Regions from separate parts of the Mesorhizobium sp. M1295 genome, predicted to be linked through region 1. Evidence: predicted binding sites of a transcription regulator. Region 1 holds the regulator's gene; each other region holds the start of a gene.
The links. Region 1 encodes PhoB, which activates phosphate uptake and scavenging genes when phosphate is short. Its sites were predicted from a motif close to TGTCATNNANCTGTCAT; they were not measured.
Positions count from the first base shown of each region.

Region 1 (4,408 bases):
GAGTTGATGGTGCGGCCAATGGGGCATTTCTCGGCCATAGCCGGCGCCGTTGCGCTTGCCATCCTGGTCATTCCGGTGGTCGTGCGCACCACTGAAGACATGCTCAACCTGGTGCCGAACGCGTTGCGTGAAGCCGGCGCCGCGATCGGCGCGCCGCGCTGGGTGGTGATCCGTTCGGTCGCCTACCGCGCCGCATTGTCCGGCATCGTCACCGGCATATTGCTGGCGATAGCACGCATTTCCGGCGAGACGGCGCCGCTGCTCTTCACCGCGCTCAACAACCAGTTCTGGAGCAGCAATATCAACGCGCCGATGGCCAGCCTGCCGGTGACCATCTTCCAGTTCGCTCTCAGCCCTTACGAGGAATGGCAGCAACTGGCGTGGACCGGCGCACTCATAATCACCCTGACGGTTCTGGGCTTGAGCATCCTCGCCCGCAGCCTTACCGGACGCAGAGAGGACAGATGACACAGATGTTGTCCGCGGACATGACGATGACCGAGACGGTCGCCGAGAAGACGAAGATCGAGGTCAAGAACCTCAACTTCTACTACGGCCAGAGCAAGGCGTTGAAGGACATCACCTTGTCGCTGCCCGAGCGCAGCGTCACTGCCTTCATCGGCCCTTCGGGCTGCGGGAAATCGACGCTGCTGCGTGTGTTCAACCGCATCTACGAACTCTACCCGAAGCAGACAGCCGAGGGCCAGGTGCTGCTCGACGGCAAGAACATTCTCGACCGCTCGCAGGACCTCAATCTCCTGAGGACCAAGATCGGCATGGTGTTCCAGAAGCCGACGCCGTTCCCGATGTCGATCTACGAGAACATCGCCTTCGGCGTCAGGCTTTATGAGAATCTGGGCAAGTCCGAAATGGACGGCCGCGTCGAACAAGCGTTGAAGCGGGCCGCGCTGTGGGGCGAGGTCAAGGACAAGCTCAACGCCAGCGGCTTGAGCCTGTCAGGCGGCCAGCAGCAGCGGCTTTGTATTGCCCGCACCGTGGCGGTGAAGCCGGAAGTCATTCTGCTCGACGAGCCGGCTTCGGCACTCGACCCGCTGTCGACCGCCAAGATCGAGGAACTGATCGACGAATTGCAAGCCGACTACACGATCGTCATCGTCACCCACAACATGCAGCAGGCGGCGCGCGTATCGCGCCAGACCGCCTTCATGTATCTGGGTGAACTGGTAGAGTTCGACCGGACCGAGAAGATCTTCACGTCGCCCCGCGAGAAGCGCACGCAGGATTACATCACCGGCCGCTTCGGCTGAGCCGTTCCGATCACGCATATGAGGACAGGACCATGGGCGAACACACAGTCGCTTCTTTCGACGAGGATCTCGAGCAGATCAGCAAGCTGATCCGCGACATGGCCGACCTCGCCGGTTCGATGGTCGGCGGGGCGACCAAGGCCCTGTTGAATTCTGACAACGTGCTGGCGCAACGCGTCGTTTCCGACGATGCCATCATGGATGCGCGTCAACGCGAACTGGACGACCGCGCCATCACCCTGATCGCCAAGCGCCAGCCGATGGCCCACGATCTGCGCCATGTCGTCGGGGCGATCCGCATGGCCGGCGATCTCGAACGCATCGGCGACCTTGCCAAGAATATCGCCAAGCGTGTGAGTGCGGTCGGCCTTAGCGTCACACCGCGCGACCTATCGCATTCCATCGATGCGATGGCGCAGCTGGTGCTCATCCAGGTGCAGGGCGTCATCGAGGAGTATGCTGCAGGCGATGCGGCCGCGTTGGCCAAGCTACGCGCCGCCGACGAGCGCATCGACGTCAAATATACGTCGGTGTTCCGCGAACTGTTGACCTACATGATGGAAGACCCGCGCAACATCACCGCTTGCACGCATCTGCTGTTCTGCGCCAAGAATCTGGAGCGGATCGGCGACCATGTCACCAACATCGCCGAAAATGCGTATTATGTGCTGACCGGCGAGCAATTGCCGGTCAATCGTCCGAAGCAAGACGAAACGACAATGTCCGCACCGGCGACATGATGGGGGTGCCCAGCCGATGATCGCACCACGCATAATGGTGGTGGAGGACGAGGAGCCGTTGGGTGTGCTGCTCCGCTACAATCTCGAATCCGAAGGCTACCAGGTCGAGGTGGTGACACGCGGCGACGAAGCCGAGATCCGTTTGCAGGAGAATGTGCCCGATCTTCTGGTGCTCGACTGGATGATACCAGCGGTTTCCGGCATCGAGCTCTGCCGCCGGTTGCGGGTGCGCCCCGAAACCGAACGGCTGCCGATCATCATGCTGACCGCGCGCGGCGAGGAGAGCGACCGGGTACGCGGTCTTTCGACCGGCGCCGACGACTATCTGGTCAAACCGTTTTCGACACCGGAATTCATGGCCAGGGTCAAGGCGCTGCTGCGCCGCGCCAAGCCGGAAGTGCTGTCCAGCGTGCTGAAGGTCGGCGACATCGTGCTCGATCGCGAATCGCACAGGGTGTATCGCAAGAAGACCGAGATCCGGCTCGGGCCGACCGAATTCCGGCTGCTCGAATTCATGATGCGGCATCCGGGCCGCGTCTTCTCGCGCAGCCAGTTACTCGATAATGTCTGGGGCGAGACGATCTATATCGACGAACGCACCGTCGACGTGCATGTCGGGCGGCTGCGCAAAGCCGTCAACAACGGCCGCATGCCTGATGTCATCCGCACCATCCGCGGTGCCGGCTACGCGATCAGGGAAGATTGACCCGCCCAGTCAGGCTACGTTCTTTCTGACGCCGGGCCTCATTTGCGCGCCCGGCGCGAAAATCTGCTGGTCGACGAAGCTTAACGCCCGCATTGCACAGCCTTCGCGGATCAGCGGCAATTCGTTCGGCTCGGTATCGAAGGAGATCGAGCCCGAATGCTGGCCGCCGGCGGTCTGGGCGATGGCCTTCCGCAAGGCCGGCTCGATCAGATCAAAGGCGGCGGCACTGGCGCCGACCATTGCGACCGGTGCCGGATCGATCAGCGCGAACAGCGAGCCGAGACCGAAACCCAGCGCTTCGCCGGCCTTGCGGTAGGCTTCGCGTTCCGGCCCGTCCTTCTCGCGCGCCCGAACCGCCAGCGCGCGCATGTCGGCGTCGCTGACGTCGGCGACCGGTTGGCTGTCTTCGCTCATCTGCGTGGCGTTGCGCCAGATGGCGTAATTGCCGGCATAGGCCTCGATGCAGCCGCGCCGCCCGCAACGGCAGAGCGCGCCGCCCGGACGATGGATCATGTGGCCAAACTCGCCGCCCGAGGAATGCGTGCCGGTGAACAGCTCGCCCTTCAACACCAGCCCCATGCCGATGCCGTGCGAAAGCAGGATGGCGATGAAGTCGTCGCGATAGCGATCCGGATCGCGCCAGCGCAAAGCCACCGCCATCATATTGCAGTCGTTCTCCACCGTGGCCGGGATGCCGAATTCATCTTCCAGCATGTCGGCAAAGGCGATGTCCGTCTGCGGCGTGATCGGCGACCACAGCATGGCGCGTGCAGGGGAGTCGGTAATTCCCTGAATCGCCAGGGCGATGCGGGCGACACTGCGGACGTCAAGATCTGGATCGTCCAGCCGGCGCCGGACGATGGCCATGCATTCGCGGATCAGTTCGTCGCGCGGCATGGTCAGCGTGTCCAGCCGGCGCTGTTCCTCGGCGACCACCTGCCCCGCATAGTCGATGATGGCGGCCGACAGGAAATTCAGCGACAACACCACGGTCAGCACCGCCGCCGCTTCCGGATTGAGGGCGAGGCCGACCTGCGGACGACCGCGTTTCAACGAAACGGGTTCGCTTGCCTTGCTCTCGGCGAGGATGCCTTCCCGTATCAGGTCGGAGGAGATCGCCGATATGGTCGAATGGCTGAGGCCGGTGGTTGCGGCGATCTCCGTACGCGATGGCTGGCCGGCCCGGCGCACGGCCGAGATCACCATCGCCCGGTTGCGCCGGCGCAAATCGTCATGGCGGATTCCGACCGACATCGTTTTGCTTTCCTCCCGGTTTGCCGCGGCCGCTCATGAACCGGAAGCCGTCGGTAATGCCGACAAATAGTGTCAGATGAGGCAAATAGTGTCAGATGCAGGTGGCGCTGTCATCGTTTATTCCGAAGCTCGAAAAAACTCGCAGCAACATCAAAATCCATCAGAATCGATGTTGACAGCAGCGGGAGATCGGGCCACTATTTTTTCGAGGCTCGAAAAAATTAGCGCCTCTAAGCTGGCCTTTGGGGCCAATTGGTCACGCCGTACGCGGCGCAGGGAGGATATGATGAAGAAATTCACGACCGCCATTCTGGCGGGTGTCGCCATGACGCTGGCGCTTGCGTCGGTGGCGCAGGCTAAGGACAAGGTCATCGGCGTTTCCTGGTCGAACTTCCAGGAAGAGCGCTGGAAGACCGACGAAGCCGCAATGAAGGCGGCCA
Region 1 covers NZ_JAMYLU010000002.1:390,411-394,818, forward strand. Annotated here, with positions in the region: gene pstA (phosphate ABC transporter permease PstA) at 1-468, shown strand, start outside; gene pstB (phosphate ABC transporter ATP-binding protein PstB) at 465-1,268, shown strand; gene phoU (phosphate signaling complex protein PhoU) at 1,301-2,008, shown strand; gene phoB (phosphate regulon transcriptional regulator PhoB) at 2,025-2,714, shown strand; gene NKH29_RS05025 (ROK family protein) at 2,724-3,968, opposite strand; gene xylF (D-xylose ABC transporter substrate-binding protein) at 4,255-4,408, shown strand, end outside.

Region 2 (4,408 bases), 260 kb from region 1:
GACGATCGGCTTCAGTCCGACCTTGAGCGCCTTGCCGACGACGAATTTGGTCTGCGGCATCGGCCCCTCGGCGGCGTCGACCAGCACGATGGCCGAATCCACCATCGACAGGATGCGCTCGACCTCACCGCCGAAGTCGGCGTGGCCGGGCGTGTCGACGATGTTGATGCGGGTGCCCTTCCAGTCGACCGAGGTCGCCTTGGCCAGGATGGTGATGCCGCGTTCCTTTTCGAGATCGTTCGAATCCATGGCGCGCTCGGCGACGCGCTGGTTGTCGCGGAACGAGCCGGACTGTTTCAGGAGCTGATCGACGAGGGTGGTTTTTCCATGGTCGACGTGCGCGATGATCGCGATATTGCGGATTTTCATGTTTTGGTCTCGGGAGCGTTGCAGGCAGCAGGCCAAAAGGCGCTGCCTCATTCGGTTGGGCGGCTCATACAGGGTTTTTCGCAATTGCGAAAGAGGAGGCGAGTCACCAAATAAAGTCACCAAATCTTAAATGTCTTGGTGTGAAGTGGAATTATTAACCAAGGCGGAACCTTTCATGGTCCGGGCAGTTCGAATTTCATGATCGACGCAGGCAGCAGACTCCGGCCGATTTTGGCATGTAGCGCACTCGCCGTCCTCCTCGCGGCAGGCGCGGCGCAGTCGGCCGCGTCGTTCAAGGAGACGCGGACTGCGCTGCCGTCCGACAAGCGGTCGGCGGAGCAGCTTTTTGCCGATGCTCCCGATGGCGTCGACCCGGTGGTGACCGGGCCAGTCAGCGCCGCCTTCAAGCAAAGGCAGCAAAATGCCGGATGCGACGGCGCCGTCTGGCCCAACATTCCCGTCGTCTGCTATCCCGATTGATACACGTCCTACCCTCGGGCTGGCCCGAGGATAATGGTGCAGTCGCTCACGCCGACCGCACCGGATCGAGCGTGACCTTGTAGAGTTCGCTGTCGTCGCGATCCATCAGCCGCACCGTCAGCTGCTCTGTAGCGCCATCGATATCGACAAGTCCGAAGAACTGCAGGCCGGCCAACGGCGGCAGGTTCTGACCCTGCTCGGCAGTCGGTGCCTTGATGAACTTCAGCTCCGGGCCGAACGTCATGTCGAAACCATTCGGTCCGAACGTGCCTGAATGGATCGGACCCGAAACGAATTCCCAGAACGCATTGAAGTCCTCGAACTGCGCCTTGTCCGGATTGTAGTAATGCGCGGCCGTGTAATGCACGTCTGCGGTGAGCCAAACGGTATTGCTGATGCCCGCGTTCTTTATATAGCGAAGAAGGTCGGCAATTTCCAGCTCGCGCCCCTTGGCCGGGCCATTGTCGCCATTGCTGACTGCCTCGGCCCCGACCTTCTTGGTACCGTCATTCCAGACCACGAGGCCGAGCGGCATGTCGGCGGCGATGATTTTCCACGTCGCGTTGGAATTTGCCAGCTCACGCTTCAACCACTTAATCTGCTGTTCGCCGAGGATGCGCGATTGCGGCGTCATCGTCTCCTGCATATCCGGGCCGTTGGGGCCGCGGTAGGAACGCATGTCGAGGAAGAACACATCGAGCAGCGGCCCATAAGCGATCTTGCGGTAGACGCGGCCCGGCTCCGACAGTTCGTAGCGGATCGTCGTCATCTCGTGGAAGGCGCGCGCAGCACGTGCCGCCAGCACATGGATCGATTTTTCGGTGTAGCGGTCGTCGGCGGTCAGGTCCTTCGAGTCCGACCAGTTGTTAAGCACCTCATGGTCGTCCCACTGATAGAAAGTCGGGCAGATGGCACTGAGCGCAAGAACGTTCTTGTCCATCATGTTGTATTTCCACTGCGCCCGGTATTCGTCCAGCGTCTCGGCAACCTTGCGCTTTTCGTCGATCAGCACTGTGTTTTTCCACTTGTCGCCATTGGGCAGGTCGACCTCGTCCTTCATCGCACCATCGGCATAGACCGTATCGCCCGAATGCAGGAAGAAGTCGGGCGTGTGCTTGGCGATCGTGGCGTAGGTCTTCATGCCGGTCTCGTCGATGCCCCAGCCTTGGCCGGCGGTGTCGCCCGACCAGGCGAAACGAATGTCGCGCTTCGAGGCAGGTGCCGTGCGGAAGCGGCCGACGATCGGCTCCGAAACGGCGTTGATGTCGGCAAGATCGGCCGCGACCATGCGGTAGAAAATGTCCTGGTCGGAGGCGAGATCGGTAAGCAGCCGCTTCACCGTATAGTCGCTGGCCGGCGACGTATCGAGCGGCGCCAGGCGGACGGCATTGGCGAAATTTTCCGTCGACGACACTTCGAACATGACGCGCGACGGCCGGTCCGTGCGCGTCCAGACCATGCCGCTGGTCGCGTCGACATCGCCGGACTGAATGCCATGGGTGAAGGCCGGGCGCTGATTGGCGCGCGAGTAATAGGGAAGGGCGAGACCCGAGGCGCCGACCAGGCCAACGGCGCTGGCCGACGTGACGAAAGCGCGCCGCGTCATTGAAATCTTGTCCATGGCTGTCTCCTGGATGGCGTTGAACGTCGCCGCCAAGCTCCAGCTTCAATGTTTCAGGCACATTTCGAAACGATGAAGGTTTTCTGACATCAACAAGCGGGAAGGCTGGACCGCTCGGCGGCGAAGCTGCTGATCTCCCCCCTTGCGGGTCCCTTGCGGGGAGATGGCCGGCAGGCCAGAGGGGGGCGCTGTCCCGCCGACGTACAAATCAGAAAGAAATCAGACGGAGCAGCGGAGTTTGGGCAGAACATTGCGTAAAGTCGGAGGCTGGCGAACCTTCGCGCCCCCTCTGCCCTGCCGGGCATCTCCCCCACGAGGGGGGAGATCGGCAATTTGGCCGACGGCATCTCTCCTGCAACGAGAAGCTATGCCGCCTGCGGTTCAGGATCGAACGCCGGGCGGCTGGTGTTGATCAGCAGCGAGATGCAGGCGGCGGCTATTGCCGTCATGCCGGCAATCAGGAAGGCAAGCTCGTAATTGCCCTGCAGCTCGCGCATGGTGCCGCCGAAAAAGGCCGCTGTCGCTGCGCCGACTTGATGGCCGGCGACGATCCAGCCGAAGACGATCGGCCCGCTGCGGTCGCCGAACGCCTCGTTGGAAAGCCGCAGCGTCGGCGGCACCGTGGCGATCCAGTCCAGTCCGTAAAATACGGCGAAGATGATCAGGCTGGTCGCCGAGAAGCCGGAATAGGGCAGATAGATCAGCGACAGGCCGCGAATGCCGTAATAGATGCCGAGCAGCTTGCGCGGGTCGAAACGGTCGGTGAGCCAGCCCGACAGCGTCGTGCCAATAAGATCGAAGATACCCATCATCGAGAGCAGGCCCGCGGCCTGCACTTCGCCGATGCCCATATCGCCGCAAAAGGCGATCAGGTGCGTGCCGACCAACCCGTTGGTGGTGAAGCCGCAAACGAAGAAGGTGGCGAACAGGTACCAGAACACACGCGTACCGGCGGCGCGGCGCAACGTGCTCAGCGTATGCGCGAGGAAATTGCCTTGCGCGGCCGGCGGCGCGGGCGGCACATCGTCGAGCTCGGCGCCATAGCGGACCATGCCGATCGCGGCCGGACGCTCCGGTACCAGCATATAAACCAGCGGCACCAAGGCGGCGGTGGCCACGGCAATGGCAATGGCGACCGGCTTCCAGCCGCCGGACTGGGCGAGCGAGGCGAGCAGCGGCAGGAAGACCAGCAGCCCGGTGGCGCTGGACGCCGACATCAGTCCCATCACAAGGCCGCGATTGGTCTTGAACCAGCGGTTGACGATGGTCGCGCCGAGCACGGTGGCGACAGCGCCCGAACTGATGCCGGAAAACACGCCCCAGGTGAGGAGCAGATGCCACGGCTTGGTCATTAGCAGGCTGAGCGCGGTCGATCCCGACATCAAAAGCAGCGCGGCAAGCAAGGTGCGGCGCAGCCCGATCCGCTCCATCAGCGCCGCGGCAAACGGCCCAGTCAGGCCATAGAGGAAGATGCCGGTGGCCGCGGCCAGCGAGACGACGTCGCGCCGCCAGCCGAAACTATTCTCCAGCGGCAGCATCATGACTGCCGGCGCCGAACGCAGGCCCGCGGCGATCAGCAGGCAGAGGAAGATGACGGCGACCACGACGAAAGCGTAGCGCTGGCCAAACGGGCGGGATTGAGCTATCATGTTACTGACCGGTACGTTTCAGATGTGCGGAACATACGTACCGACCGGTAACATTGTCAACCAGGCAATCGGCAAACCAGACATGAAAAGCATTGAACCAACGATCAAGGAGAATGGCGCACCGCTGCCTCGCGCCGCCGAACGGATTCTCCAGGTGGCGCGCGACCTGTTCTACCGGCAAGGCATTAGGGCGATCGGCGTCGACGAGATCGTACGGCGTGCCGGCGTCACCAAGCCAAGCCTCTACCGCAGCTTTCCGTCCAAGGATGAGTTGGCCGCATCCTATCTT
Region 2 covers NZ_JAMYLU010000002.1:129,834-134,241, reverse strand. Annotated here, with positions in the region: gene typA (translational GTPase TypA) at 1-369, opposite strand, end outside; gene NKH29_RS03695 (hypothetical protein) at 568-849, shown strand; gene NKH29_RS03690 (alkaline phosphatase D family protein) at 896-2,470, opposite strand; gene NKH29_RS03685 (MFS transporter) at 2,836-4,119, opposite strand; gene NKH29_RS03680 (TetR/AcrR family transcriptional regulator) at 4,202-4,408, shown strand, end outside.
Region 2: the regulator PhoB is predicted to act here: its motif matches at 2,543-2,559, upstream of NKH29_RS03690 (alkaline phosphatase D family protein).

Region 3 (4,408 bases), on a different contig from region 1:
GGCTCCGTTAGCCAGCAACCGCCACCAAAGCGTGAGGGATGATCGACCGCCCCCAACCTATCCGATTTTCAGGGCGATCAAACAGTTCGCCGTGCAGGCTTTCCTGCCCTCAGCTCAGCAGTTCACAGCCATAGCGGCGGACCACGTCGGGGAATGTCTCCATGTCCGGCATTCCTTCGCCGTCCGGAGGAATGCGCCTGTCGGCGGTGGGCACACTGGTCGCCCTCAGAAGTTCCTCGAAACCGCCAGGCGTGAAGAAGAACAGCATCCGGGCCGGCCCACGCTTGACCGTATAGCGGTGCGGCACATCGCGTGGCCCAAAGAGAAACGAACCGGGTCCAGCCATAATCGCCTTACCGCCGATCTCGAACTCGATCTCGCCTTCCATCACCAGGAATGACTCGTCCTCGCGATGGTGCACATGCAGCGGCGCCTCACCTTCGCTCTCGAGCACTTCGATCAGCGTGAACTGGCCCGCGGTCTGGACCGCTGTCGCCTTGATCACCGCTAGCGAGCCAAGCCACCAGCGCGCCTCTCCTTCCAAGGCGTGACTGCAAAAGGCGTGGGGAGTGCTCCTGCCAGCTTCGCCGCCAGCCACGGCCGCCACAGAATGGTAGCCGACCTTGATCGAGGCGGAATTCACCATCGAGCAATAGTTTTTGATGCCGGGCAGGGAGGACCAGACCTCGCCAGCCGCCTTGGCGCTGTCCATGTCCGCCCATTCGAATATCTCCGTCCAGCCGCCTGCGGATTTGAGCAGGCGACGGTTGAGGAAACCCTTGAGCTTTCGCACCTCGTCATTCACTTCATCCCTAGTCTGCAGGAACATCTGCTCGGTGAATCCGGGCTTCAATGCAAATTCAGTGATTTCAACGACATTCGTGTCCATGACTTCCTCCCTTTGCCATCTGACCTTTGTTTCGCCTCCCGCATTCTGTTCGCTCAAGACGTGCTCGTCCGGCCTCTGCCTTTGAGCCAGCAGAGCGCCATTGTCGTTGCCGTTTCGACGGCGAGGTCCACCGTCATGCCGCGTATCCGCATGGCGTTGAACGTCGGAAAGTCGAATAGAAAGCTGATTGCCTGCACGACATCATCGCCCGGACCGTCGTGCGCCAGTGCCTCACGCACGAATCCGGCCACCATGTGTCGCAGGTATTCCTCCCATTCCCGCATGGCCGGAAGCTCGCGCTCGCGCAGGTCGCTTTCGAGATGCCGTCCGCCACGTTGGTAGAAGGCGAACAGCTCGTTGGCGACCCGGCGTAGCCGTTCTTCAGGATCGGTCGCGTCGCCGATTATCTCCGTCACTGCTTCGGGCGACGGAGGACGCAGGCGCTCCATCAGCAATTCGCCGCACGCCGGCACCAGGTCATCCAGAGTAGGAAAATGCTTGTAGACGGTGCCAACGGCGACATCGGCTTCCGTAGCGATATCCTTCCAAGTCGTGCCAAAGATGCCGTTCTGGGTGTGCAGCTTGATTGTCGCGTCGAGAATGCGCTGCCTCGTCTTGGCGAAGGCGGCAGTCCGGGAAGCCATGCTGTAGCGGCGAGGGGACATAGACGTCCACCCAAATAATTGAATGAATAATTCAATCATTTAAATTTATCTGGAGTCAATCCAGATTCGCAGGAGCCACTCGCTATTCCCCACTCGGTATTTCATTATTCCCTCCATGAACCCGATCGAGCTTCTCGACTATGCCGGCGTCGCCGTCTTCGCGGCGACCGGTGCGCTGGCCGCCTCGCGCAAACAGCTCGACATTATCGGTTACCTGTTTCTGGCTAGCGTTGCCGGCATCGGGGGCGGAACGTTTCGCGACGTCATCCTCAACGTGCCCGTGTTCTGGGTGGGAAACCGCGACTATGTGCTAATCTGTGCGGCGGTGGCGGTCGTCGTCTTCTTCAGCGCACATCGTTTCGAGTCGCGCTACAAATTGCTGCTCTGGCTCGACGCCATAGGTCTTGCCGCATTTTCGGTGATTGGCGCGGCCAAGGGGCTGACGATCACCGGGTCACCTGCAGTTTCGATCGTCACCGGCATGCTCACCGCAACCCTTGGCGGCATTCTGCGCGATCTGTTGACAGGCGAGCCTTCGGTGCTCCTGAGACCGGAAATCTACGTTACCGCAGCGCTTGCCGGCGCCGGCCTCTACACACTTGGCGATTTCGCCGGACTGCCGCCGCTTGCGTCGGGCCTGGCAGGTTTCATGGCGGCTTTCTGCGTACGCGGCGGCGCGCTGAAATTCGGCTGGGCCTTTCCGTCCTACAAAAGCAAGCCTGGCCGGCGTCCGGAAGATATTCCCTGATTTAAGGTGTCAGGCTGCAAACCGCTGCGCTTCCCCGCCATAATAATTGACGTAGCGGGCACCGATCTCCTTGACCGGCATCACCACGAACACGTCGACCGTCGAGAATTCACGGTCGATGACGCAACCGTCGCCGATGCGCGCGCCGACGCGCAGATAGCCCTTGACCAGCGGCGGCATCGCGGCGATCGCCGCCTTGGTGTTAACGGCTTCGATCGGCATCAGATCCATCGAACAATAGCGCCCGGCGACGGCACGCACGTCCCACGATGAATTCGTCCGGCAGTGGTGGGCAAGATAGGTCAGCGCCTCTGCATGTGCCGCCGGCACGGTGCCGTGGAACGACGCGCAGCCGGTCATCACGCCAATGCCGTAATGATTGATATAGGCCCAGATGCCTTGCCACAGCGCCTCGATGGTGCGCTTGGAGCGGTATTCCGGCAGAACGCAGGAGCGGCCGAGCTCGAGGAAGCGCTGGCCGGGATGTCGCGCGATCAGCTTGGTCAACTCGAATTCGCCTTCGGAATAGAAGCCGCCCGCCGCCGCGGCAATCTCCTGCCGCAGCAGGCGGTAGGTGCCGACGATGCGGCGATGCTCGGGACCGGAAAGCGAAGTATCGAAGACCAGCAGATGGTCGCAGAGGGGATCGAAGCGGTCGGCATCGCGGCGGTCCTGCATCTGGAACAGGTCCTTCCTGGCACCAAGCTCGTCGTAGAACACCCGGTAGCGCACTTCCTGCGCGGCGGCGATCTCGGCCTCGTTGCGGGCGAGCCGCACTTCGAGATTGCCGATGCGGCCGAGCGATGCGCCTTTTATGACGGCATCGGCGTTCCGGCCGACGAGCAAAGGCCCGCTGGCGTTCGGCCGAGCATCACATTCCGGCATGACTGTATGCACGAGTGATTCTCCTTCGAGCCATCCCTCTTGGCACGGGGATACGGTGTAGGTGCAACAGGATTGTGACAGTACCGTGATACGGCTCTGCGGGCAATACTTCGTCGGCTGGGTAATCTATCGACCGTCTATGTTGTGCCTCAAGCGGCCACTTGCCCTTCAACCGCATGAACCAGGGCATCAGGGTCGAGCGGCTTGGTGACGAAGCCGCTCGCACCGTGGGCGAGCACGGCGTGGCGGGTCTTTTCCTGGCTGTCGGCCGACAGCACCATGATCGGCACCGGCGGAACCGCGGTCTCCTCCTCATGGCGGCGGATGGCGGCGATGGCGTCCAGCCCGTCCATGACAGGCATATGCAGGTCCATCAGCACCACGTCGTAGCGGTGCTTATGGCCGGTGCTGATGACCGCCTCGACCGCGGCCTTGCCGTTGCCGACCACTTTCACCCGATGCCCGGCCTTCAGGAGGGTGGCGCGGGCCAGCATGGCGTTGATGTCGTTGTCCTCGGCGATCAGCACCGACAGGCCCTGCTGGCGGCCGCCAATGGCGTGCCCAGCCTGCGCGCCGCGCTTTTGCGGTTGCGGCTCGGCGATGACCGGTGCGTGGCTGGTCAAAAGCACGCGCAGCAATGTCTCGCCGCGCACCGGCCTCGCCAGGAAGGTGGCGTAACCGTTGGCACGGAACTCGCCAAGCATGCCGCGGTCGGTCGGCGCGATCAGCGTCACCGCCTCGCAATCGACAAATCCGCTCTGGCGCAGGCGCCTGAGCAGCCTGCCGTCGCTTTGCTCCATGGCAGCATCGACCAGAAGCACGTTGCAGCCCTCGGCGAAAGGGGCGGCCTGGGCGGCGGCGGCGGCCAGATCGACCGTTCCGCCATTGGCGCGAATGGTGCGGGCGATGGCTTCGGCCTCGACCAGGTTCTTCGACACGATTACCGCATGCCGGCCCAACAGCGCGTTCTGGCGGATCTGCAGCGCCTCGACGGCGGAAATAGCGGGAATCTCGAAGACGAATTCGGATCCCTGGCCAAGCCGGCTCGACACCGAGATAGTGCCGCCCATCGCCGTCACCAGGCGCTTGGAAATCGCGAGACCGAGGCCGGCACCACCATGCGTACGGGTCGAGGTGCCGTCAGCCTGTTCGAAGTCCTCGAAGATGCGCTCCATGTCCTCCTCGCGCAGACCGGGGCCGGTGTCGGTGATGGTGAAGCGG
Region 3 covers NZ_JAMYLU010000015.1:125,944-130,351, forward strand. Annotated here, with positions in the region: gene NKH29_RS20865 (cupin domain-containing protein) at 110-889, opposite strand; gene NKH29_RS20870 (TetR/AcrR family transcriptional regulator) at 943-1,593, opposite strand; gene NKH29_RS20875 (trimeric intracellular cation channel family protein) at 1,670-2,302, shown strand; gene olsB (l-ornithine N(alpha)-acyltransferase) at 2,312-3,187, opposite strand; gene NKH29_RS20885 (hybrid sensor histidine kinase/response regulator) at 3,337-4,408, opposite strand, start outside.
Region 3: the regulator PhoB is predicted to act here: its motif matches at 3,251-3,267, upstream of olsB (l-ornithine N(alpha)-acyltransferase).